Regions from separate parts of the Paradesulfitobacterium aromaticivorans genome, predicted to be linked through region 3. Evidence: riboswitches for the same ligand, from Rfam matches in the RefSeq annotation. Region 3 holds a riboswitch; each other region holds the start of a gene.

Region 1 (5,595 bases), on a different contig from region 3:
CACTGGAAATGATTATTGCCTGGTCGGGGAAAGACTTTAACCCGAAAGTGGTGCAGGCTTTTCGAGAATCCCTCATTCTGTACCCTGAAAATGCTATTGTCACCCTAAACACGGGTGAAATGGGAGTGGTCGTTGCTGTGCCCTTGCAAATGCCAACTCGACCACTTATTCGTCTTTTGTTTGATAGTAACGGAAGGTTCCTCAATCGAGAGATTTATGTGGACTTAATGCAAGATTTAACCCGTTTCATTGAACGGGTGGAGTTTAAGGAGGCAGGGTGAGGGGGAGAGAAAGGTTCAAGTGGGGATAAGGATTCAAGATTCAGGTATTGAGGTCGTTAATGTAGCAGGACAGTCATTTAGCGAAATTGCTAAACTTATTGAAAATGTCTCGGCACAAATGGGAGAAATATCTGCTACGATCCAACAAATAGCTAGTGGCAAAATAGTAACTTCGGTTAAACAAGTTGATGTTATTAGTAAGGAGACAGCAGCCCAAGCCCAAACGGTATCCGCCGGGGTCGAGGAACAAACGGCATCTATGGAACAAGTTGTTTCGTCAGCCCAAAATTTAGCCTCCATGGCAGCGGAGCTTCAAAACATAATCAGTAAGTTTATACTCTAGTACTCGGCGTTACTTCTCCCTTTGGTCGTCGTTTTCAACATACGCAGATTTTCAGCACAATTACAGATTAAAGTTAGCTTTCTATCTCAAGGGGGGATGCGGATGACCATAAAAGGTTTTCACCGGTTTGGGCTCCGGGGACGGCTTCTGGCCGGGGCGTTGGTCCTAATCATGCTTCCGGTTTTGTCGGTAGGATATTGGATCAACTATAGTCTTGCACGATATCGGAAAAATTGGCGTTCCGGAAGGGATTCTCAATAAACCGGGTGCCTTAACTGCTGAAGAGTTGGCCATCATGCGTGACCATGCCCGGCAAAGTTACGAAATTGTTAAACTCAGCTCTTTCTGACTGCAGCAGAGCGGCATTGGAACAATACTGATTGATATCCAACATGACAAACGCCTTAATCTCTTCATTCATATAGGGTACCGGCAGAATCCCGACGTCGTTGCCAAAATAATTCCTGACATTCTCCTCGGTGATGATCTCAAGCAATGTTTTCTTTAGAAATATCTTTAGCCGTAGTATAGATAGTATCTGGGCATATATCATTACAATCACTGGTATCTCTATGTCCAGATACGTCCCATGCAAGGGTTCCATTCATAACCGTACACGCATTAAGGAAAAAATTCCTATTCTTCAATTTTATAAAAATACCTCCCTTATCAATTAAGGGTTTTACGTCATAAAGTTTAATTTTTCCATCGTCAAAAAATATACGTAAACAGTATAATCCTCTTTCGGTAAAACTCCATAAATTTTAGGTCTCATGTGCAACATCCCCTTTGTAAACGCTCCTTCATTGATATCAAAAATAGTCTCTATACCATTATATGTTGCATGGAAATGGGGAGGGGGGAGGATTATGCTCATCATAATACATTGTGATGATAATCCCGTAAAATCTCGATATCTCAGGAATTTGTGTCATCTCCTTCATTCAAGGGACAAAATTCAGAGTTCTTCATTTGCAGGGCAACTTTATCGAAAGCCGGCATCGTTCGATAAACCGGATGCACTCCCGCTAAGGTATCTTCAGATTCAGCAGGCAGCATAAACAAATTCCTGCCTCTCCTGAAATTCTGCGCGCTTACACTTGTTCCAGTTCTGAACTGGTCGGAAATACCCCACGATCCGGCTCCACACCTCTGTCATCCCACCGCAGATAGGACAATGATAGTGCTCCCCGCTAATATATCCGTGAGCCTCACAAACGGAAAAAGTCGGCGTTACCATAAAATAAGGAAGGCGATAGCGGGCAAAGACTTTCTGCAATAAGTCTTTGACGGTATTCGGGTCATCGATTTGTTCGCCCAGAAAGAAGACCGTGCCACCCGTATATTCTGTCTGCAGTGCCTCCTGCAATTCGAGCGCCTCAAAAATATCCACTGTATAGCCGACCGGCAGTTGGGTTGAATTGGTATAATAAGGCTCATCAAAAACGAATTCCTGAACAGCCTGCTTTACCTCTGTATAGGACAAATTGTCCCTGCGAACGAAGGGCGCAAGATACGTATCGAACGACGAAACAGCCTGAGCACCGGCAGCTTCCTCCTGAAGGGTATAAAAGAGATTTGCCAGCTGCCCCAAGGCTGTGCGCAGGTGCGAGTACCACCCTGCCGTCCCTTTTACGGATTTCCTGGAAAACAGCCATATCTCCTCTTCCTTTCCGCACATGATCCAGTCCACAGACATGATACTTTGTTCGCCATCATGACTACGGTTGGCATGCCTGACTCTTTTTCCTGCATCGGTTGCCAGACCGTGAAAATCCTGAACTAAGCCCGTTTTTCCCCAGGCGACAGGATAAAAACAACGCCCCGCGTACGCCCTGACTTCATCCTTCCCCGCTGTTTAGGCTTTTGAGGCTTCTGAATTTCTTCAATTCTTGCACTACCTTTAACCTTTTCTATGATTCTGATCTTGTCGTGCCCCTCAAGCTCTTCAAGCTCATCGTCGATATCCATAAGCTGTACCAACCACTTGACACGATGCTCCCGATCGGTCGCAAGTTGGCCTAAAACTTCTTCCCGCACACGGCGCAACGATTTGACGTATGCCACCATTTTTCTTCATCCTTTCTTCTAACTCCAACGACCATACCGATCAACGATCCATACTGATAGCCCATAACAAAAACCCTTTACAGAATTCCTGTAAAGGGTTTAACTCGTCCGGCTAGCCAGATAATATCTTCCGGTTACCAGGCATCGCTACATTCCCCCTATCCTCCGTAGGTTCCTGTGTGGCTTTAAAGCGAGCAGGTCTCCTGGCTTAAGTTCATCGCCGCCTTACGTCTTCCCGGTTTCCCAGTGACATCCTGTAAGGCCGCTCACTATCACAGTGGCGGGACCGCGTCAGATTTGCTGACTTCCCTTTTCAATACTTTCCCTTAAGAAAGTATACTCGTTCTACGTGTATGATGTTTTTCATGAATAGGCTAGCAGATAAGAACTAGCCTGTCAAGGTGAATGCTCCGTTTTGTTGCCTTTATAAGGGTAGGACCACGGGCCGGTTCTCCATTTGCCCTATCCTGACTTAAACACGGTTAAACGGCTGCTTTCATAACGTTGGGAAACGTACGACTTACCAGCCACGTTATTCCCCAACACCGCCAGGAACTCCCCCCTGGCCAGCAAGCGTCGACGGGAAAGCCCTATATGCTGGCCCATCCGGAACTGAAGACCCTGCCGACGATTGGGCAAGGCGGACCGGATACTCCGCAAGCATCATTCTGAACGATCGCCACAACCTCGCCTATGTCCACCCCTTGTTGCGCACACCACTCTCTTAATTCCCTCATCCCAATCTGCACAGCCTTGATTGCCAAACCAGGACAGATATGCCCATGAAAGTCAACACAGCTTTGCCAATCATCCTTAACCAGTATGTCTTTCTCCATCATCATTCACCTCATTAAAATACTTTCCTTTAACCACGTGCCAGAAGAAGTCTCCAAGTTAAAAAAATAGCCGCCTGCCGCACCCCGGCCTCGGCCTGACCTGCTACGACAGGCGGCAAAGAGGAGGTTGTATATTATTAGATCCATGCCGATCTAATAAACTAAGAAAAGGTAATACCTATTGAAAAAACCATGGCATCATCCAGCGCCATCGTGCCGCTGAAAGACCTCCATGGTCCCATTAAACGATTTTCCTATTTTGCATTGCCTATTGCCCAATTAATACAACGTATTTCGATCGGTTATCCTTATCCTTGATGCTCATGAGCTATGCCCAAAAGGTGGTCAACCAGATGGCTCCGCTCCACAGAAAAAAACCATGGAGCTACCGTACCTGGTCAAGACCTCCATGGCCTTATTTTTCATCATTTATTTCTTCATAATTAATTATATTCTTCATTCATTTCCGTTTTCCTGCTAACACAATAAAAATTTTCTATGTTTTTTCTTTAGTTTTGGCAGTGCCTTAATTCTTGCGTGTCAGGGATAAGCCCCGAGTTCCTAGCCCTTCTGAATATGTTACGGGAGGATGATCATAGACTCAGCTTTTGGGCTGGTTAGTTTTCATCTGCAATCCGGATAATTTTCGTGGATTCGGTCAAACTTAAAGGTGAATGATGATCTGGCGGAGGTCAAGATGGAACAAGAGCGCACACTTGAGATTCTAAGGTCTAATGGGGAAAAAACTCTTTGGGACAGATTTTTAATGGGAAGGAGAAAGAGGAGCTTTTGCCGTTGATGATTTGTCCCCTTCCCTTGTCCGGGAACCGAGCAAATGTATTCGCTGCCGGCGCTGCGTCACCGTCTGCCGTGATCTACTGACTTTTAGCATTTATGACATGCTGCACCGTGGTTTTGATTCGGTTGCCGGTCCTGCTTTTATTATTTTTGGTTGGATCGATATTGGGAAGGAGTAATACCTTCATACTTTTTAAATACCGCCGAAAAGTAACTACTGGAGCTAAAACCGGTTGCTGCCGCAATTTGCTCGATTGTCTCAAGTGGGATTCTCAAGCGTTGTTTCGCCTTTTCCAGCCGCACTTGGGTCAAATATTCCGTAAATACTCTACCCGTCTTCTTATTGAATAGACGGCTTAAATAAGCAGGACTGAGGTGCACGTGAGCTGCTACTTGATCAAGTGTAATCTTATTCGCATGATTGCTTTTAATATAATCCAGAGCTTGACGCAACAGGACCTGATCACCACACAACCGATTCTTAACCAATAGGGCGATACATTGGTCTAAAATAGCTTCTCCCCAACACCTTAGTCCCTCAACCGACGACATATGGGATAACTCCCGGACCATGTTATTTTCTAAAGCTGTTACTTCGGTGGAATCAGCACCTGCAGAAAGAGAAGCATGTACAATGATGACCATAAGCCGTATGCCGAAGGAATGTATTACACTAGCCGAAGGATTTAGCTCTTTACTGGCAAGAAGTTGAAGGACATAAGATAATTCTCGCTTAGCATCCTCTAGGTTTCCTGCTTTTACTTGTTCCTCAAGGCTTGCTAAATCTATGGCCGGACCAGGTTGAAAGTCTTTTTGCGCAAGCCTGTCTAATGCCTCTTTTACGGCTCTAATCAGTTGTTGTGGCATAACCGGTTTGAGCAAATAGTCTGAAGCTTGCGCTTTAATGGCCTGCTGAGAATAGGAAAACTCGTTGTAAGCGGTTAAAATAATTACTTCGGTAGCTGGGTAAGCCGCCTTAATTTGCTTAGTTGCCTCTATTCCATTAATTCCGGGCATCTTGATATCCATGATTATCAAATCGGGACGAATGGTATGAACTTGCTCCAAGGCTTCTCGTCCGTTGGCTGCTTCCCCTAAGATATGAATAGGCAGGTTCTCATTCTGTAATGTAAAGTGTAAAACCTTACGCTCTAATTCCTCGTCATCGACTAGCAATACTTTGTACACCATGTAATGAATCCCACCACCCAAGCCTTATTGATTCGACAACAAAAATTTAATACTCGTGGTAAAAACTTTAATAGGG
Region 2 (5,595 bases), 140 kb from region 3:
ATCTTCCCGGTCTGCTGCAGGTTTTTCTGCGTGTTTTCCATCTTGTAAATCCCGAAAACTAAAGTATCTTCAGCCCGAACTTCTTTCACTTTTCCCACCACGATTAAATGCGGATTTCCTTCCTGTGATGCCGTCACCAGCGGCACAAAAGGCACCTGGGGAATTAACTCCTGAATTTCTTGGGGTATGTTCATCTCCTCTTCGCCTCCTTGCCCTTATTATAAAACATGGTGAGACAAAGTTCTAGCGTAATTTTCTTAACAGTCTTAATTTTACATCAATAGTTTTTTATAAATGCACCTCTATCACTAATTATACTTCCCCATAACTTTCCATAACTAAAGGCCACACCTCCGCTGGCTTAATTCCATAGTTTAGATAAGAGATTTGCTAAAGCAAATGGAAAGAGGCGGTGGTTATAGATGATAGCATTAACTATAGAGGAGGGAACTGCATGAACGAAGGCATGAGTCCCTTCTTAGTACAGAATGTGGCCGTACCACTTAAACTAGAACGAGAAAAACCGGCTGCTAAGTTAAAAACTCTGGCACGTTACCTCGGCCCGGCATTCATCGTCAGTGTTGCGTACATCGATCCCGGTAATTTCGCGACGAACATAAGCGGAGGTTCAAATTTTAACTATACCCTCATCTGGGTTGTACTTTGGAGCAACCTCATGGCAATTTTTTTGCAGACTCTCTCTGCAAAATTAGGGATTGTGACCGGGGTTGATTTGGCTACCCATTGTGGGCGGGTATTCAGCAAACCAGTTAATTTGCTGCTCTGGACAGTCATGCTCCTGGCGGCAATTGCAACATATATGGCTGAATTCCTGGGTGCCACACTTGGGTTTTACCTTCTGTTTAACATTCCTCTACTTGTTGCCGGGCTCCTGACAATCGGCGTTACCTTTGTTATAGTGTATTTGCAGCGTTTTGGCCAGCATGTAGTGGAAAGAATTGTGGTAACCTTAGTTGCAGTGATCGGAATATCCTATATGATTGAAATGCTCCTGGCCAAACCAGCCTGGACGGAAATCGCATACCACACCCTTGTGCCCAGCTTAGGTCCGGAGAGCGTGCTCGTTGCGGTCGGAATGCTCGGAGCCACCGTCATGCCTCATGTTATCTTTCTCCATTCGGAATTGGTTAAAGCACGCCGTCAAAGCGATGAACTTGAGGAAGCACGTAAGCATTTCCGAATGGAACGTCTGGATATCGTCATCGCTATGAATATTGCCTTTCTGGTTAATGCAGCCATGGTAATCGTTGCAGCGTCCGTGTTTTACTCCAAAGGATTGCCTGTGGATTCGATCGAAGATGCGCACCGCTCCCTGACTCCCCTGCTCGGAAACCTTTCGAGCGGTGCTTTCGGCCTCGCCCTCCTTGCTTCAGGCCTCTCATCTTCTACTGTGGGGGCTATGGCCGGAGAATGTATGATGAAAGGGTTTATCGGCCTTGACCTCCCAATCAATGTTCGGCGTACTATCACGATGATTCCTGCCCTGGTCTTACTTGCCCTCGGATTTAACCCCATGAAAATCCTAATTATAAGCCAGGTAACTCTAAGCTTTGCTCTTCCGGCGGCTATCATTCCCCTTCTTCTCATTACCAGCCGCAAGGATATCATGGGGGAATTGGCAAACCGCCGCCTCACCAATGTGATTGGCGGAGTAATCGTATCCCTGATCATCAGTCTTAACGCTCTCCTCGTCTATTTAACTTTCACCTCTTAGGCAGGGTTCCAATACAGGTCTAATTAGATACATGAAATATTTCTTAGGCTTTATCTTGTCAGCCAGTCCCCCATGTGCTATGCTATGAGCAAAACTAACTACACGCTTTGTTTGAGGTGCCCTTCGGGGAGAATAGGGAAGTCCGGAATATTACAAGTATAGGCCGGCGCGGACCCACCACTGTAAACGCTGAGCTGCCGCAGACTGCCACTGGCCGATGGGCTGGGAAGGCGCGGTTAAGTGAGGAAGCGAAAGCCAGTTGACCTGCCTCAAGCAAATAAGTCTTCCCTTGTGTGGAGGAGCGGCGGAGATGAAGGCAAAGTCCCGACCACAGCTATGTGGTTAGGACTTTTTATTTTAGTCAAATTTAATTTTAGGAGGAGAAAAACATGCAAGCACTTACCCAACTCGAACAAGAATTAGAAAGCCTTCTTAACAAGATCACCGGACTCGATGAAGAAGCAATGGCCCAAACCCAAGCACGCCTGGATTCCTTCACGAAACCGCAAGGAAGCCTTGGTCAGTTGGAGGAAATCGCCAAACAACTGGCAGGGATGCAGCAGACCCCTCGACCGCAGATCCACAAAAAGGCCGTCCTCCTGATGGCCGGAGATCACGGCGTCGTAGCGGAAGGGGTCAGCGCTTTTCCCCAGGAAGTAACCCCACAAATGGTGTATAATTTCCTTAATGGCGGTGCAGCTATAAATGTCCTCTCACGCCAGGCGGGTGCGGAGGTTATCTGCACTGATGTGGGCGTAGCTTTCCCGCTCGAACCTGCTGAACTAATGAGCCGTAGAGTTATGAGTGGAACCAAGAACATGGCTCAAGGCCCGGCCATGACCCGCGCCGAGGCAATAAAAGCAATCCTGGTGGAGCCGCCGTTGCCAAAGAGCAAATTGACGCCGGGGCCAACCTCCTTACCACCGGGGACATGGGCATCGGCAACACGACTCCCAGCTCCGCCATTGTCTCTTTATATACCGGTCTGCCGGTCGAGCAAGTTGTAGGAAGAGGAACAGGGGTTGACGATCGCGGACTGGCCCGCAAGATTAAGGTTATCAGGAAAGCAATCTCCGTTAATAAGCCGGACATTGGCGACCCGCTTGACGTTTTGGCCAAGGTTGGCGGCTTGGAGATTGCAGCCATTGCCGGGGCTGTCCTACAAGCCGCAGCCAGCCGGGCGGCGATCATAGTGGACGGGTTCATTTCCACTGCCGGAGGACTCATTGCAGCCAAATTAAGTCCGAATTCTACCCGTTACATGCTCCCCTCGCACTCCTCGGTCGAACCGGGTCACCTCAGGGCCTTAAAAATTATGGGATTGGAGCCGATGCTCAATTTGAACATGCGCTTAGGGGAAGGAACCGGAGCAGCTTTAAGTATTTATCTTGTGGAAGCAGCAATTCATATTTTGGAAGAAATGGCCACCTCCGCCGATGCCGGAGTCAGTGAACAAGGTAGGTGATTACGCTTATGTCCAAATTTATTCTCGTAACCGGCGGTGCTCGCAGCGGTAAGAGCACCTTCGCTGAACTCGTGGCCGACCACAGCGGCCAGAAGGTTACGTATATCGCGACCGCCCAAATATGGGACGAAGAAATGGCTTTCCGCGTGCGCAAACATAAAGAATCCCGCCCGCCAGAGTGGGAACTTATAGAAGAGCCGCTTAATATTACTGAGGTGTTGTTGACCCTGAGAGAGCGGGACGGGGTAGTTCTCCTTGACTGTGTCACACTCTGGCTCTCAAACTTGATACTTGCGCACAGTTCTTTTCAGGCTGAGGGAAATATGGGGGAAAACTTGAAACATTCCAGCCTCCAGGCGGAACAGGAAATTCTAAATAAAGTGCGAGAGGCTGCCGCAGCAGCCTCGGGGATTAAACCCACAGTAATTTTTGTAACGAATGAAGTGGGCTTGGGGATAGTGCCTGATAATCCTCTGGCGCGCGCCTACCGAGACTTGGCAGGACGCAGCAATCAGATCCTAGCTCAGGCGGCTGATACGGTGTACTTAGTGGTCGCGGGTTACCCCTTGGAAGTTAAAGGGCCAGGTCAAAAAATTCTGGATGAGTTACGGGAGCGTTAAAATGCGTGCACTTCTTATTGCCTTCACTTTCCTGACCAGAATCCCGCTCCCTCAGCGCAGGATGTCACAGCTGAGGAGTTCGCGCGTTCACAGCGTTATTATCCGCTGATCGGGCTCTTTCTGGTATTGGTACTCTGGGGCACAGCTACTCTTGTCGGGTTATTGTACCCTCCTTTGGCAGTCGCTGCTATCCTCCTGGCCCTGGAAATAATCCTGACCGGAGGGTTGCACCTCGATGGGTTTATGGAAAGCATGGACGGCCTGCTTTCGTCACGTACGCGGGAACGCATGCTGGAAATAATGAAGGACAGCCGGGTTGGGGCTCACGCCTCCATCACCCTTGCTGCCCTCTTAATCCTGAAATTCTCCCTTTTAGCTAGCTTTAGTCCCAGCTCTTACAGTATTTTAATCCTGCCACCTTTACTGGCACGCTGGGCTTTCCTCATTGCTGTGATCCACTTCCCATACGCCCGCAGTCAAGGCCTGGGCAAAGGGTTTCATGAATCTTCGCGCTGGCTTTTTTTCATCTTGGAAGGAGTCGCCATCACCGCCTTGGTCTTCTGGTTTTTCGGTCTGGCAGGAGTAAGCGCTGTTCTTACCGCTCTCCTTTTTGTCACGCTCTTCTCCTGGCGGGTCGCCCGCCTTTTGGGAGGATTGACCGGAGACATCTATGGGGCTACCATCGAGATTACCGAAGTTGTCGTGCTTATTGTAACTGTGCCTTTCCTCTAATTAACAGACCCCTGTTCCGCTGACGCGGCACCATTCGAAGGATGAAAATCTGCAAGTTGCATTTGCTTAGCGAACCGTCCGAGCAGAGGAGCATCGTGAACGCAGCCGCTGAAGCGCAATGCAACTTGCAGAATTACCAGATGCTATTTCTTAATCACACGACCCCGGACACGAGCTGGCTTAGAGCGCGGATAAACTTCTGGTTTTGCTCCAAAGTGCCGATGCTTACGCGCAGAAATTCGGGGAGCCCGAAAATACTGGCTGGTCTGACGATTACTCCTAGCTTCATCAATTCCTGAAACACCTTGTTCGAATCCTCTTTAACATTAACCAAGATAAAGTTGGCCTGGGTGGGCACATACTCAAGCCCCATTTCCGCCAAAGCCCGGTACAGATATTCCCTGCCTGCTTTGTTGCTGGCGAGGGAATGCCTGATATATTCAGGATCATTAAGGGCAGCCACAGCTGCTGCCTGGGCTACACTATCCACATTAAAGACCTGGCGCACGCGGGCCACATACCCGGCCAGTTCACTCGTGGCCAAGGCATAGCCCACTCTCAACCCTGCCAGGGAATAGGCCTTCGAGAAAGTCCTAAGGACAATCACATTCTTTCCCGCTTTAACCCAGTCAATACCTTTGGGGTAGCTGGGGTCATCAATATATTCCCCGTAGGCTTCATCATAAATAACGAGGACATTCTCAGGCACGCGCTCCATAAAATCTCTCAGCTTCGAAGCTTCCACGATCGTTCCGGTTGGATTATTAGGGTTGCAGATATATATAAGTTTGGTTTTTGGGGTTATAGCCTTTAGGCAGGCTTCTAAATCTATTATATGATCATGCAAAGGAATAGCTTTAACCACTCCGCCTGCAAGCTTTACTGCTGACACATATTCCCCGAATGAAGGCAGGGGAATGACCGCTTCTTCGTCCGGATTCAAGAAAGTAGAAGTGATGAGAAAGATCAGTTCATGCGCCCCATTGCCAAACACCAGGTTGTCTTGCGCAACCTGCCAATACCGCGCCAGTTCTTCCCTTAAA
Region 3 (5,595 bases):
CAGAAGGCGCGGGATCAGAAATACTTTGTCCTCCAGACTATCCTCATGACTTGGAAAAGCAGAAATAATTAATTCAGCCTGATCCCGTTCCTGAACAAACAAATAACTTTCATCCGCAGCTAAGAGGTGATCAGGTGCCAGGATGTGTTCAGTCCACACTCTTAGGTATTTGCGTTCCAAGAGCAAGCGGTTAAGACGCGGCAGCTTTTTTAAGGGAGTTATTGCCCAGCCCAAGCGCCGAGCGTACTCATCAGGCGCAATCAATCCTTGTCCATCGGTGGCGGTCGTTATTACCGCTGTGGCTCCTAACATTGGAGACAGATGCCGGGCCCAGGCATTCGCACCGCCGAGATGTCCGGACACAAGCGGGATTACGAATTGCGCGTGTTCGTCGATCACCAGAACTGCGGGGTCAAGATCCTTGCGCTTAAGCATCGGGCTAACTTGCCTCACCACAATTCCGGTCGCCATAACAAATATCAAGACCGGGTATTTGCTCCATAACTGGGGCATTAAATCTTGCAGACGTGAAAATGAATGGTATTCAGTCTCGCAATGATTATGGCTAAAAATTTCTACCACTGGAATCAAATTATTCTCTGTCGGTCGCGCCAAAATATCGGCGATACGCTCTGCGGTTTTTACACCCTGAGCGGTCAGGGCCAGTACAGCAATCTTTACGCTCACTGCTTGGTGCTCCCTTGACGGTATTCGTGTGTAAATTCGGGATCATAGAGTTTAGAGCGGGCATAATCCGTATACAAAAAATCTCCCACCAGAATCTGGGCTGTTTTACGGATGCCTGCCTGACGCACCTTGTCCTCGATATCCTTCAAAGTGCCAAAAATCACCCGTTCTTCAGGCCAGCTTGCTTTATACACCACTGCAATCGGAGTGGACGGTGTATAGCCGGTGAGCAATTCCTGAACAACCGACCCAATGTCCTGCACACTTAAAAAAATGGCCATACTCGCCTGGTGTTGAGCCAGGGCTGAAAGGTTCTCTTTGTCCGGGACTGGAGTTCTCCCGGCCATCCGGGTCAGAATAAGGGTTTGACTGACTTCAGGCAAAGTAAACTCCCGTTTAACCGCGGCTGCCGCAGCAAAAACAGAACTAACTCCCGGAATTATCGCATATGAGATATTAAGCCCAATAAGAGCATCTATTTGTTCTTGTATTGCCCCATACACAGAGGGATCCCCGGTGTGTAAACGAACCACACATTCCCCTCGTTGCACTCCTTCCTGCATGAGTTTAAGAACCTCTTCCAGTGTAAGATTGGCACTATCATGAATTGAAGTGTTAGCTTTACATTTATGCAGCAGTTCAGGGTTAACTAAAGAACCGGCAAATATTACCCGGTCAGCCTTCTCCAAAGCCTTCAGTCCCTTGACTGTAATCAGTTCTGGATCGCCCGGACCTGCACCGACAAAAATAACTTCTCCCTTCATTGTTTTCCCCCCATCTTTATTAACAACAGGCTCAAATAATCGACTTTCTCCGTTTCGGATAACTCTTTAAGCGCACGAATTTCTTCTCCATCTTGTCCGATTCTCGTGAATAATACCGCTTCGTGCTCAGAACCGGTAAGCGACTGTGCAACATCCGGTAGATTGCGGGAAAGTTTTAAGATCACCAGATTGGGCAGATCAAGAAAGCGCCCGATGTCATCCGTTCCCGGCAAAACAAGGAGTGGTTCGTCTCCCAGTGCCAAGGGCACATTGATACGGGCGGCAGCCGCTGACATCGCGCTTATTCCCGGAACCGTTTCAATTTGCTCAGGAGAGAGATGAGGACTCAGGTAAGTAAGCAAATAACTGTAAGTGCTGTATAACGACGGATCACCAATCGTGATAAAAGCTACATCCAAACCTGAGTTAAGCCGGGATAAGATTGCCTGGGCACCGGTCTGCCATGCTTCCTGCAATACTTCCTGGTCTGATGTCATCGGCATTTCTAGTTCCAGAAGTTCCGTCTGCGTGCGGTAATGCCTGCGCGCGATCTCCCAGGCTACACTTTCCCGGTCATGACGCGATTTAGGAATCGCTACGATATCTACGGACTGCAATACCTCCACTGCCCGCAATGTTAAAAGACGGGGATCACCCGGTCCCACACCTACTCCGTAAAATTTACCCTTATTCATGCTTTGCCACCTTTCGTTGCGGAAATGATAAAAACCTGATTTAATGAATTAGCCATATGAAGATCACCCGCTTCCTGCCAGCGTACCACCTGCAGGGATATCGCTTCAATCTCACAATAATTATGTTCCTGCAAAAGAGCAAGCCCTTCAGCCGCATTTTCCAAAGTAACGGCGGTCATCACCAGCCTGCCACCAGCTATCAGTGGAACCTGCGTTATAATCTCCCGCAAATGCCCTTTGCTGCCGCCGATAATGCAAACATTGACTGCAGGGATTTGGGTAAAGGCTTCCGGTGCACTTTCGGGAACCAGAACTACGTTTGATACCTGAAAGTGCTCACAGTTGCGCTGGATCAATTCTTGGGCCGTAGAGTTGTTTTCCACGGCATAAACCATACCACGCTGAGCGAGCAAGGCAGCTTCTATACTTATACTTCCGGTACCTGCTCCCACATCCACTACACTATCTGCAAGGGATATATGGGCCTTAGCTAAGACTTGTACGCGCACTTCCGCTTTGGTCATGGGCACATGATCCCGAATGAACTCATCATCAGAAATACCCATAAAAAATTGTCTACTTGCGCGTTCCTGCTGATTCCGCTCCAAATCTCCGGTGGGAAATATGATGAGAATCGCGTTATCCAGTGCTTGTTCTGACACAGCAAGTGCGCTGGCGCGAGTAAGCTCCCAGACTTCATCCGCATAGCCAAGGGCATTGCCGACAGCTATCTCAGGATCTTGCCCTCTGTCTAAAAGCAACTGCGCAACTTTCTGAGGAGTATTCGCCCCCCCGGTTAGTACCGCTAACGGACTGGAAATTACTCGGGGCAAAGTGTTAAGGTCTCTCCCATGTACACTGCAGAAGGAGGCTTCCTGCCAAGGCAGACCTGCCTTAGCAAAAGCCAGTTGCAGGGAACTAATCCCCGGGAGAACAGCAATCTCTGCAGCGGGGAATTCGCGTTTTAATCCGGACAAGATGCTGTAAAACCCTGGGTCTCCGGAAACAAGCACCCCGATCGTTAAGCTTTGTGCCAGCAAATCAGCAATCCTGTTATAGGTTTGCCCAAGATTTGAGGAGAGAAGATGCCGCTCTCTGCTAAACTCCGGGAATAACACCTGCAGGCGCTCACTTCCTACTAAAACATCACAACGCGCAACGGTCTGTTTAATCGCCGGTGCTACCCACTCCGCTGTTCCCGGGCCGGTTCCAATTACGTAAATCATAAGTTTAATCTCCTTGGAATATTTTAAAAATAAAAAGAGCCTAGACCGGCTCGCAATGGTTGAGTGACACATCACCTATCACGCGTAGGTCTGTGGAAATATCTTAAGGTAGGTCTCCTGGCTTCAGATCATCGTTTTCCCCATCCTTCCCAGCTTGCGCCAGTGGCCGTTTTGGGGAAACTCCCTGTTCACAGTGGCGGGACCGCGCCGGATTTACACCGGCTTCCCTATTACCCCTCTCAGTGAGGGACCTTAAGAAAATTATTCTAAGAATTTAATTAACTGCCGTAATCCATATTACATCTGCCAACAACCGTTGAATGTTCGCAACAGATGGAATACAGTCTATCAAAATTAGATGCAGTATATTACTATTCGTGATCTAAGACTAAAATCCTGCTTCGTTAAATAAATTTAATCACTCACGTTCCAGAAGGCCACGTCCACTTCTCAGCGGCAGCAACCTTTCGTGCTTCCTCATCCCAGCCCACAAACGTGCCATCAAGCAGGGTTAAGACCGTACCAACAGTCATTTCCTGATGCACAAATGCCTGCGCTCTGGAACTGGCCAAGGCAGCCAGTTTATGTACTAATCCCTGATGTCCAAGCAACAAAAGTTCTTTAACTGCTCCCTCAACTGTAGGGATTTGAACGAGTTCACTCAAGACAGATTGCTTGATCCCGGCCAGCGCACTATGCGCGAGTAAGATTTCAGAACGGGCATCAGCTACTCGGTTGTGGGTATGAAAAATCCCACCCGCAATCTTAATTAGTTTGCCGACATGCCCTAGTAATAATACCTGTTTGATCCCCCGGTAGGCAGCTTCCTCCAGAATATAGCCGACAAAATTACTCATCTGAATAACCGCTTCAGGCTGAACTTGCATCTTTTCGACTGCCGTTCGGAACCCATAATTCCCAGGAGTAAGCACCACTGTCCGGTAACCGTAAGCAACTGCCTGATCTATCTCCGGCAGAATCGAAGATTTGAATGCTTCTTCCGACATAGGCCTCACGATCCCGGTGGTTCCAAGGATGGAGATCCCGCCCACAATGCCTAGGCGTGGATTGAGAGTGTGCTGTGCAATTTTTTCCCCTTGTGGCACCTCGATTACCACTTCAAGTTCTTCCGTGGGAAAAACTTCGCGTACTGCTTGTTCTATCATCAGGCGCGGTGTCGGATTAATCGCACTTGTTCCCACAGGCAGCGCTAATCCTTTTTTGGTCACAGTTCCAACTCCGTGACCGCCTGTGATGTGAACCGGTCCGTGTGGGGATAAGAACTTAACTTCCGACTTAATTTCAAGGCCATTGGTTACATCCGGATCATCGCCGCCGTCTTTAAGTACGGACGCATGCGCTTTAACGCCATCCCCTTGGCACGTGTGAATAGGAATCGTTAGGCGCGCCATGTTTGGTAAAGGAATACTAACGTGAGTGATGAGTGTTCCTGTACCCGGAGCGTTCTTAAGATTTTGGCTGAGGATGCTTTGAAGCTGCAGGCATGCTGCTTTAGTCGCTGCCGCTGCGCTGCTCCCGGTGGTATATCCCTCGCGCCATTGATGCCGATCTTTTGCTGTCATGTTTATCCTTCCCATTACCTTGGATTTTCAAGAAATCTGGTCCTATTGTTCATTAACCATCATCCTTTTATTCTCTGTATTTGCGAAGAATCCTTCCTTAAGGAACCTTATGTGAAGGAAAACATTGTCGAACCGAAAATCACGGACGAAGAAAAAAACCCGGCAGAAATATAAGAAAAGCCTTAGATAGTTCATTTCTAAGGCTTTTCTATGTCAAAAATTTAATTAGTTAAAGGAAACTATACAGTTTGCTGCTTATCCCCGGTCTGTAATAATTGCTTACTTTTTTTAAATCTAAGGAATCCATCTATTCCAATAAGCTCAGCATATTTTGCAAATTTTAACATTGCTAAGTTCGTCCAAATATAACCGAAGTTATTAAATGATCCGGCAGCCATAAACTGAACATTCATAAAGAAGGCAATTAAAGCAGCCCAGAATACTCTAAACCCTAGAATCATTACTACCCCAACTAAAATTTCCAAAATAACGACTAGGGTATCAGTCAACCCTGGCATAGTTAAAAAGATATTGTCCGCGATCCAAGCAAATGCTTTGTTAATACCAAGTGGATCAAACTTAGTAACTTTTTCACCTGCTAAATTCGCAATTAGCCCTTTAATCAGTCCAGCTGAATTGA
Region 4 (5,595 bases), on a different contig from region 3:
GAGAAATGGTGCTGGCAAAACAACATTGTTAAAGATGATTGCCGGATATTTAAGACCTACAAGCGGTGAACTCAAGGTGTTTGCGCATAATCCATTCAATAGTTTAGAGGTTAGCGCCCATACGATTTTTGTAGACGATAATATGTCCTTTCCGGATTCCTTGACCCTTGCTGACATCTTGGTCGAAGTGGCTCCATTTTATCAGAATTGGGATAGCCGACTGGCACAAGGCTTGTTCGACTATTTTTCCTTGAATCCGCAACAACGCCACAGCCGCTTATCCAAGGGGAGTAAGAGTACTTTCAATACCATAATCGGCATCGCCTCCCGGTGTGCTCTGACTCTGTTTGACGAGCCGACAACGGGAATGGATTCCGCAGTCAGAAAGGACTTTTACCGGGCGCTGCTCAAAGATTACATCGAACACCCACGCACAGTAATCCTTTCAAGCCATTTGTTAGGAGAGCTAGAGGGAATTCTTGAAGACGTTCTCTTGCTTGATCAGGGAAGAAAGCGTTTACAGCTCCCGCTGATTGAGATGAAGGAATTTGCAATAGGCCTTAGAGGAAATGCTCAGGCGGTGCTTCGTTTTATTGAAGGCCGGGAAATCATCTATAAAGAGGAATTTGCGCCAGGCAGCTTATATGTCGTGATAAAACGGGATTTAGCCCCGGGAGATTATGAAAGAGCAAGACAAAGCGGAATCGAATCCGTATCGGTAACGATTAATGACCTCTGCATTTATCTGACTGGAAAAACCAAGGGAGGGATCGATGATGTCTTTAAACGAGATTAACCTGCGCTCGCTTACGTTGAAGCAGTATCTTTTCAAGCTGAAGGGCTATTCGGGTTTAGTGTATGGGCTAATCATTACGCAGATTGTTGCCTTGCTTTTCTCCCTGGGTCCCAATGGAAGTGTGGGCTCTGGCACAGATGGATTATCCGTGTCGGTTAAAACGTATTCCGCCAATATCATAATCTTTTTTTCCTTTGCTTGGATTATTGTAATTGCCGGCTCATTAACCACCAAACAGTATAAAGATATGGAATTTTCTCTGGTCGCGAATCGAATCTCAAGTAACCTATCAAATATCGGCTTTTTAATCACGTGCGCTGTCTGGGCGGGCATTAGCTCAACCCTGATGGGTGTGCTGCAGCGGATGATCATGTATTTTACGCTTGATAGAGCCATGTTCATGCGTGACGGATTTTTGACAGTCCCTGCCGATCTATTGCTTGGGGCTTTCGTCACCAGTCTCTATCTGATCCTCCTTGCCGCTAGCGGGTATTTAATCAGGGTGATAATAGAGGTTCATAAGGTTTTTGTTATCCTTATCCCGGCAGTATTGATCGGATTATTAAGATCTTATACCGATTCCTTGATAGCGATCTTTAACTTTTTCACATCAGAACATTTATTATTATTTTTTACGCTCAAAATCCTGAGCGCATCCATCATTCTTTTTGGAATGAGTATTCTTCTTTCGAACAGAATGGAGGTCAGACAATGAATGTCATGCCAAGAAATATTGTTCTTCTGCCTTTGTTATTGCTAATCATTTTTGGGTTTGGCCTCTTGCTGGTGAAGGCAATTAGACCCCGTGTGAACTATTTTACGACCTGGAGAAATAATGCGCGGTTCGCGGGGTTATACCTTGCGTTGCTCATTGTACTCGTCCCTATTTACTATCTGCTGCCGGACCAAGGATTCATGCAAGTTAGTGAAGGTAAAAACTTAGCAGATGCAAGAACGGAAGGCGATATGACTGGTGTATATGATTATCGCTTTCCTCCTGAAGGAAATCTCGATCAACTGCCAGGGGTTTATAAAAACAGCAGTCAAAAATTCAAAGTGGATACGAACAAACTGACTTTGAAGGAAGCGCCGACCATGGGTTATCAAATTCTCATCGCCAGAAAAGACGTCGATGACAGTGAAATCGAAGTGAGTACCTATGTCGCACCCCATGTGGCTGGGGGTATGAATTTTACGAACTTGGTTTTACCCCCAATTATTTCTGTGCAGAATGGGATGTTATCGGTTCAAGCCCCAAGTCAGCAGCAACTGGAATTCAGCCGCTTTAATGCAGACTTTACAATCAATCAATTCAAACAGGTTAATCAAACAATCCAAGGCATGTCGGCTTCGGTGAATGTTGGGTGGAAGGTCATATATCTTCTTGTTCCTAAAAGTTTGGAAATTGACAGTGGAGCGGCTAATGTCCAAATGGTACTTGACCAACGGGACTAAGTTAGTTAAAATCTAATTAGCAATATAATATTTCAAATGTTACAGGTGCCCGCATGGGAGAATAGGGAACTGGGTGAAATTCCCGGACGGACCCGCCACTGTAAAGGTAAGCTGTCGCCATAACCACTCCACTAGGGGGAAGGGGCGAGTAAGCGATGAGCCTGAGCCAGGAGACCTGCCTGTAATGATCTATACCGCCTCGAAGGTAAGGCCGGTTAGGTGAGGATGAAGGTAAAATCCACGCCCTTGTTTTGGTGTGGATTTTTTATTTTACAACAAGAGGAGGAGATTGTTATGACTCAATTAAGCCGTGCCTTAACAGGCATAATCACACCCGAAATGGAACAGGTAGCTGCCCGGGAAGGGGTTGCTCCTGAATTGGTAAGACAAGGAGTCGCTGAAGGGACCATTGTCATACCTCGGAACACACAGCACCCAAACATGATTCCAACAGGCATTGGCAAAGGTCTTAGAACCAAAGTCAGCGCCAGCATTGGTTTGTACGGCAGCAAAGGAAGTATGGATGGTGAACTTGCCAAGATTAAAGCGGCCGTAGGAGCTGGAACGGATGCGATCATGGATTTGAGCGTAAGCGGAGATATTGATGCTATGCGCAAGGAAAGTTTGGCAGCTGCAAGTATGCCGGTGGGAACACTGCCTTATTACCAAGCGGTGGCTGAAACTGCCCAAAAGTATGGTACATCCGTAAAAATGGAAGTTGAAGAATTATTCGAGGTCATTGAACGGCAGGCCGCCGACGGTGTGGACTTCCTGGCCCTGCACTGTGGTACGACCATGAGCATTGTGGAACGGGCCAAACAGGAAAAGAGGCTTGATCCTCTGGTAAGTTACGGAGGCTCGCATTTAATCGGCTGGATGTTACATAACCGGCAGGAAAACCCACTGTATGAATACTACGACCGAGTTCTGGAAATTGCCCGCAAGTATGACGTAACAGTCAGCATTGCCGACGGGATGCGGCCGGGCTGTTTGGCTGATTCCCTGGACGGCGCTCAAGTTCAGGAGTTGGTGGTTATTGGTGAACTGGTAAGGCGGGCCAGGGAAGCGGGTGTTCAAGTCATGGTCAAAGGACCGGGTCACGTTCCTTTGAACCAGTTAAAAGCGACTGTGACCCTGCAAAAGAGCCTGTGCAAAGGGGCTCCCTACTTTGTGTTCGGACCGGTAGTCACGGATATTGCTGCCGGTTACGACCACATTAGTGCAGCCATAGGGGGTGCAATCAGCGCCTGGGCCGGGGCTGAGTTCTTATGCTATGTCACGCCTGCCGAACACATCGGTCTTCCTGATGTTAATCAAGTTCATGAAGGCGTGGTAGCTGCCCGGATCGCTGCCCATGCCGCCGACTTAGCTAAAGGTTTACCCGGGGCGGCAGAGTGGGATCTGGAGCTTTCCCGGGCCAGGAAAGCTTTGGATTGGAAAAAACAGATTGATTTGGCCATAGATCCTGAACGCGCCGGGTATATGAGAAAGACCAGGAGTGATGATACCGTGGCCGGCTGCGCCATGTGCGGTAAGTACTGCGCCATGGACATCGTGTCACAATATTTAGGGACATCCAAAGTAACTTGCTAATAACTCCCATAGCTCTAGCGTGGCACTTATAGTCACCGGGAAATATCGTTTCGAACATCAATTATAGGAAAGGGTGATATTAATGACGCAGGTATTAGCAGCCCGGGCGGGTAAAATTACTCCGGAAATGGAAGCGGTCGCTAAACGGGAAAATGTTGACGTCAATTTTATCCGGGAGGGAGTGGCCTCCGGCAGGATCGTCATTCCCCGAAATATTAACCGGAGAGATTTTAATTACTGTGGCATCGGACAAGGTCTGCGCATCAAAGTCAATGCGTTGATTGGCACCTCCAGCAACCGTGAGGATCTGTCCATGGAAGAGAGAAAACTGGCCTTTGTTGAAGAGGCAGGATGTGATGCTCTTATGGATTTAAGCACCGGAGGGAATATTGACGGCATGAGGCGTCTGAGCCTGGAAAAAGCCAACATTGCTGTTGGCAGTGTACCTATTTACCAGGCCACAATTGAAGCTATTGAAAAACGGGGCAGCATTGTCGCCATGACGGCAGAGGATATGTTTGAGACGATTGAGAAACAAGCTGCGGACGGCGTTGACTTCATGGCCATTCATAGCGCTTATAACTTTGATGTTCTTAAACGGCTGCAGGGAAGCGGACGTGTCACCGATGTGGTCAGCCGCGGCGGTTCATTTCTTACTGCCTGGATGCTCCATAACAACAAGGAAAACCCCCTGTACGAACAGTTTGACCGCTTACTGGAGATCCTGAAAAAATACGATGTCACCTTAAGCCTGGGAGATGCCATTCGTCCTGGTTCTACCGCTGACTCGTTGGATGCGGCTCAAGTTCAGGGACTTATCGTTGCCGGGGAGTTAGTTGCCAGGACCCAGGCAGCCGGGGTTCAGATCATGGTGGAAGGACCGGGACACGTGCCCATGCACCACGTCGAGGCAACCATTCAACTTCAGAAACGTTTATGCAATGGTGCGCCGTACTTTATTTTAGGCACACTGTCTACGGATGTGGCACCGGGATATGACCATATCACGTCTGCCATCGGCGGGGCGATCGCCGGTGCAGCCGGGGCCGACTTCCTGTGCTATGTCACTCCGGCCGAGCATTTGGGATTACCAACGGAAGAGGATGTAAAAGAAGGGGTTATCGCCGCCCGGATTGCTGCCCATGCCGCAGATCTCGCCCGGGGAAACAAACACGCCTGGGAGCAAGATATGCAAATGGCGCGGGCCAGGGTAGCCCTTGATATTGACAGCCAAATCAATGCTTCCGTCGATCCGGAAAAGACAAAATCCGCTCTGGCGGCCGGGGATGACCACCAGTGTGCTGTATGCGGACCGGATTGCGCCGCCCAGGTGGCGGCTAAATATTACGGGATTGCATAACTTCCTTCCCTAATTACTATTGAAGCGGACAGGCCTAATCTAAGTTAGGAGACATGCGCCTTGGAATTCTTACTTGCCATCCAATTTCTCACCAAAATACCGATAACGGTTCGCGGTCCCATTGAAGAAAAGGACCTGGCCCGGGCTATGGCTTATTTCCCGCTCGTTGGGTTGCTGCTGGGGGCAATTGCGGGAGGTATTCACACTTTACTGTCCTATGTTTTCACTGCCGCCACTGTCGACCTGATAACCATTGCGTTCCTAGTGATCATCACCGGGAACCTGCACGGGGATGCCTTGATGGACAGTGCCGACGGCCTGTTCAGCGGCAGGCCGCTCGAAGGCATTTTAGCCATCATGAAGGACAGCCGGGTTGGCTCCCACGGAGTAA

Evidence for each region. Region 3 has a riboswitch for cobalamin ahead of cbiE (precorrin-6y C5,15-methyltransferase (decarboxylating) subunit CbiE). Riboswitches for the same ligand answer to the same signal wherever they lie in the genome.
Region 1: linked by a shared signal. The riboswitch ahead of ACYQ2N_RS11940 (hypothetical protein) and the one ahead of cbiE (precorrin-6y C5,15-methyltransferase (decarboxylating) subunit CbiE) in region 3 are both predicted to bind cobalamin.
Region 2: linked by a shared signal. The riboswitch ahead of cobT (nicotinate-nucleotide--dimethylbenzimidazole phosphoribosyltransferase) and the one ahead of cbiE (precorrin-6y C5,15-methyltransferase (decarboxylating) subunit CbiE) in region 3 are both predicted to bind cobalamin.
Region 4: linked by a shared signal. The riboswitch ahead of thiC (phosphomethylpyrimidine synthase ThiC) and the one ahead of cbiE (precorrin-6y C5,15-methyltransferase (decarboxylating) subunit CbiE) in region 3 are both predicted to bind cobalamin.

Annotation. Positions count from the first base shown of each region.
Region 1 covers NZ_BAAHYT010000010.1:1,267,484-1,273,078, reverse strand. The annotation lists gene ACYQ2N_RS11975 (HD-GYP domain-containing protein) at 1-281, shown strand, start outside; gene ACYQ2N_RS11970 (hypothetical protein) at 301-624, shown strand; gene ACYQ2N_RS11965 (hypothetical protein) at 727-885, shown strand; gene ACYQ2N_RS11960 (HD domain-containing protein) at 839-973, shown strand; gene ACYQ2N_RS11955 (hypothetical protein) at 1,113-1,298, opposite strand; gene ACYQ2N_RS11950 (hypothetical protein) at 1,543-1,689, opposite strand; gene nrdD (anaerobic ribonucleoside-triphosphate reductase) at 1,670-2,323, opposite strand; gene ACYQ2N_RS11940 (hypothetical protein) at 2,407-2,694, opposite strand; cobalamin riboswitch at 2,871-3,053, opposite strand; gene ACYQ2N_RS11935 (FmdE family protein) at 3,285-3,530, opposite strand; gene ACYQ2N_RS11930 (4Fe-4S binding protein) at 4,334-4,507, shown strand; gene ACYQ2N_RS11925 (response regulator) at 4,473-5,519, opposite strand.
Region 2 covers NZ_BAAHYT010000011.1:732,461-738,055, reverse strand. The annotation lists gene ACYQ2N_RS20385 (pyridoxamine 5'-phosphate oxidase family protein) at 1-194, opposite strand, end outside; gene ACYQ2N_RS20380 (Nramp family divalent metal transporter) at 455-1,735, shown strand; cobalamin riboswitch at 1,833-2,021, shown strand; partial or broken gene cobT (nicotinate-nucleotide--dimethylbenzimidazole phosphoribosyltransferase) at 2,125-3,200, shown strand; gene cobU (bifunctional adenosylcobinamide kinase/adenosylcobinamide-phosphate guanylyltransferase) at 3,209-3,820, shown strand; partial or broken gene ACYQ2N_RS20365 (adenosylcobinamide-GDP ribazoletransferase) at 3,923-4,552, shown strand; gene hisC (histidinol-phosphate transaminase) at 4,707-5,595, opposite strand, start outside.
Region 3 covers NZ_BAAHYT010000011.1:873,258-878,852, forward strand. The annotation lists gene ACYQ2N_RS20975 (cobalt-precorrin 5A hydrolase) at 1-687, opposite strand, end outside; gene cobM (precorrin-4 C(11)-methyltransferase) at 684-1,451, opposite strand; gene cobI (precorrin-2 C(20)-methyltransferase) at 1,448-2,146, opposite strand; gene cbiE (precorrin-6y C5,15-methyltransferase (decarboxylating) subunit CbiE) at 2,143-3,372, opposite strand; cobalamin riboswitch at 3,463-3,642, opposite strand; gene cbiD (cobalt-precorrin-5B (C(1))-methyltransferase CbiD) at 3,795-4,955, opposite strand; gene ACYQ2N_RS21000 (DoxX family protein) at 5,195-5,595, opposite strand, start outside.
Region 4 covers NZ_BAAHYT010000009.1:97,856-103,450, reverse strand. The annotation lists gene ACYQ2N_RS05020 (ATP-binding cassette domain-containing protein) at 1-796, shown strand, start outside; gene ACYQ2N_RS05015 (hypothetical protein) at 777-1,511, shown strand; gene ACYQ2N_RS05010 (hypothetical protein) at 1,508-2,251, shown strand; cobalamin riboswitch at 2,278-2,448, shown strand; gene thiC (phosphomethylpyrimidine synthase ThiC) at 2,546-3,844, shown strand; gene bzaB (B12 lower ligand biosynthesis ThiC-like protein BzaB) at 3,927-5,204, shown strand; gene cobS (adenosylcobinamide-GDP ribazoletransferase) at 5,265-5,595, shown strand, end outside.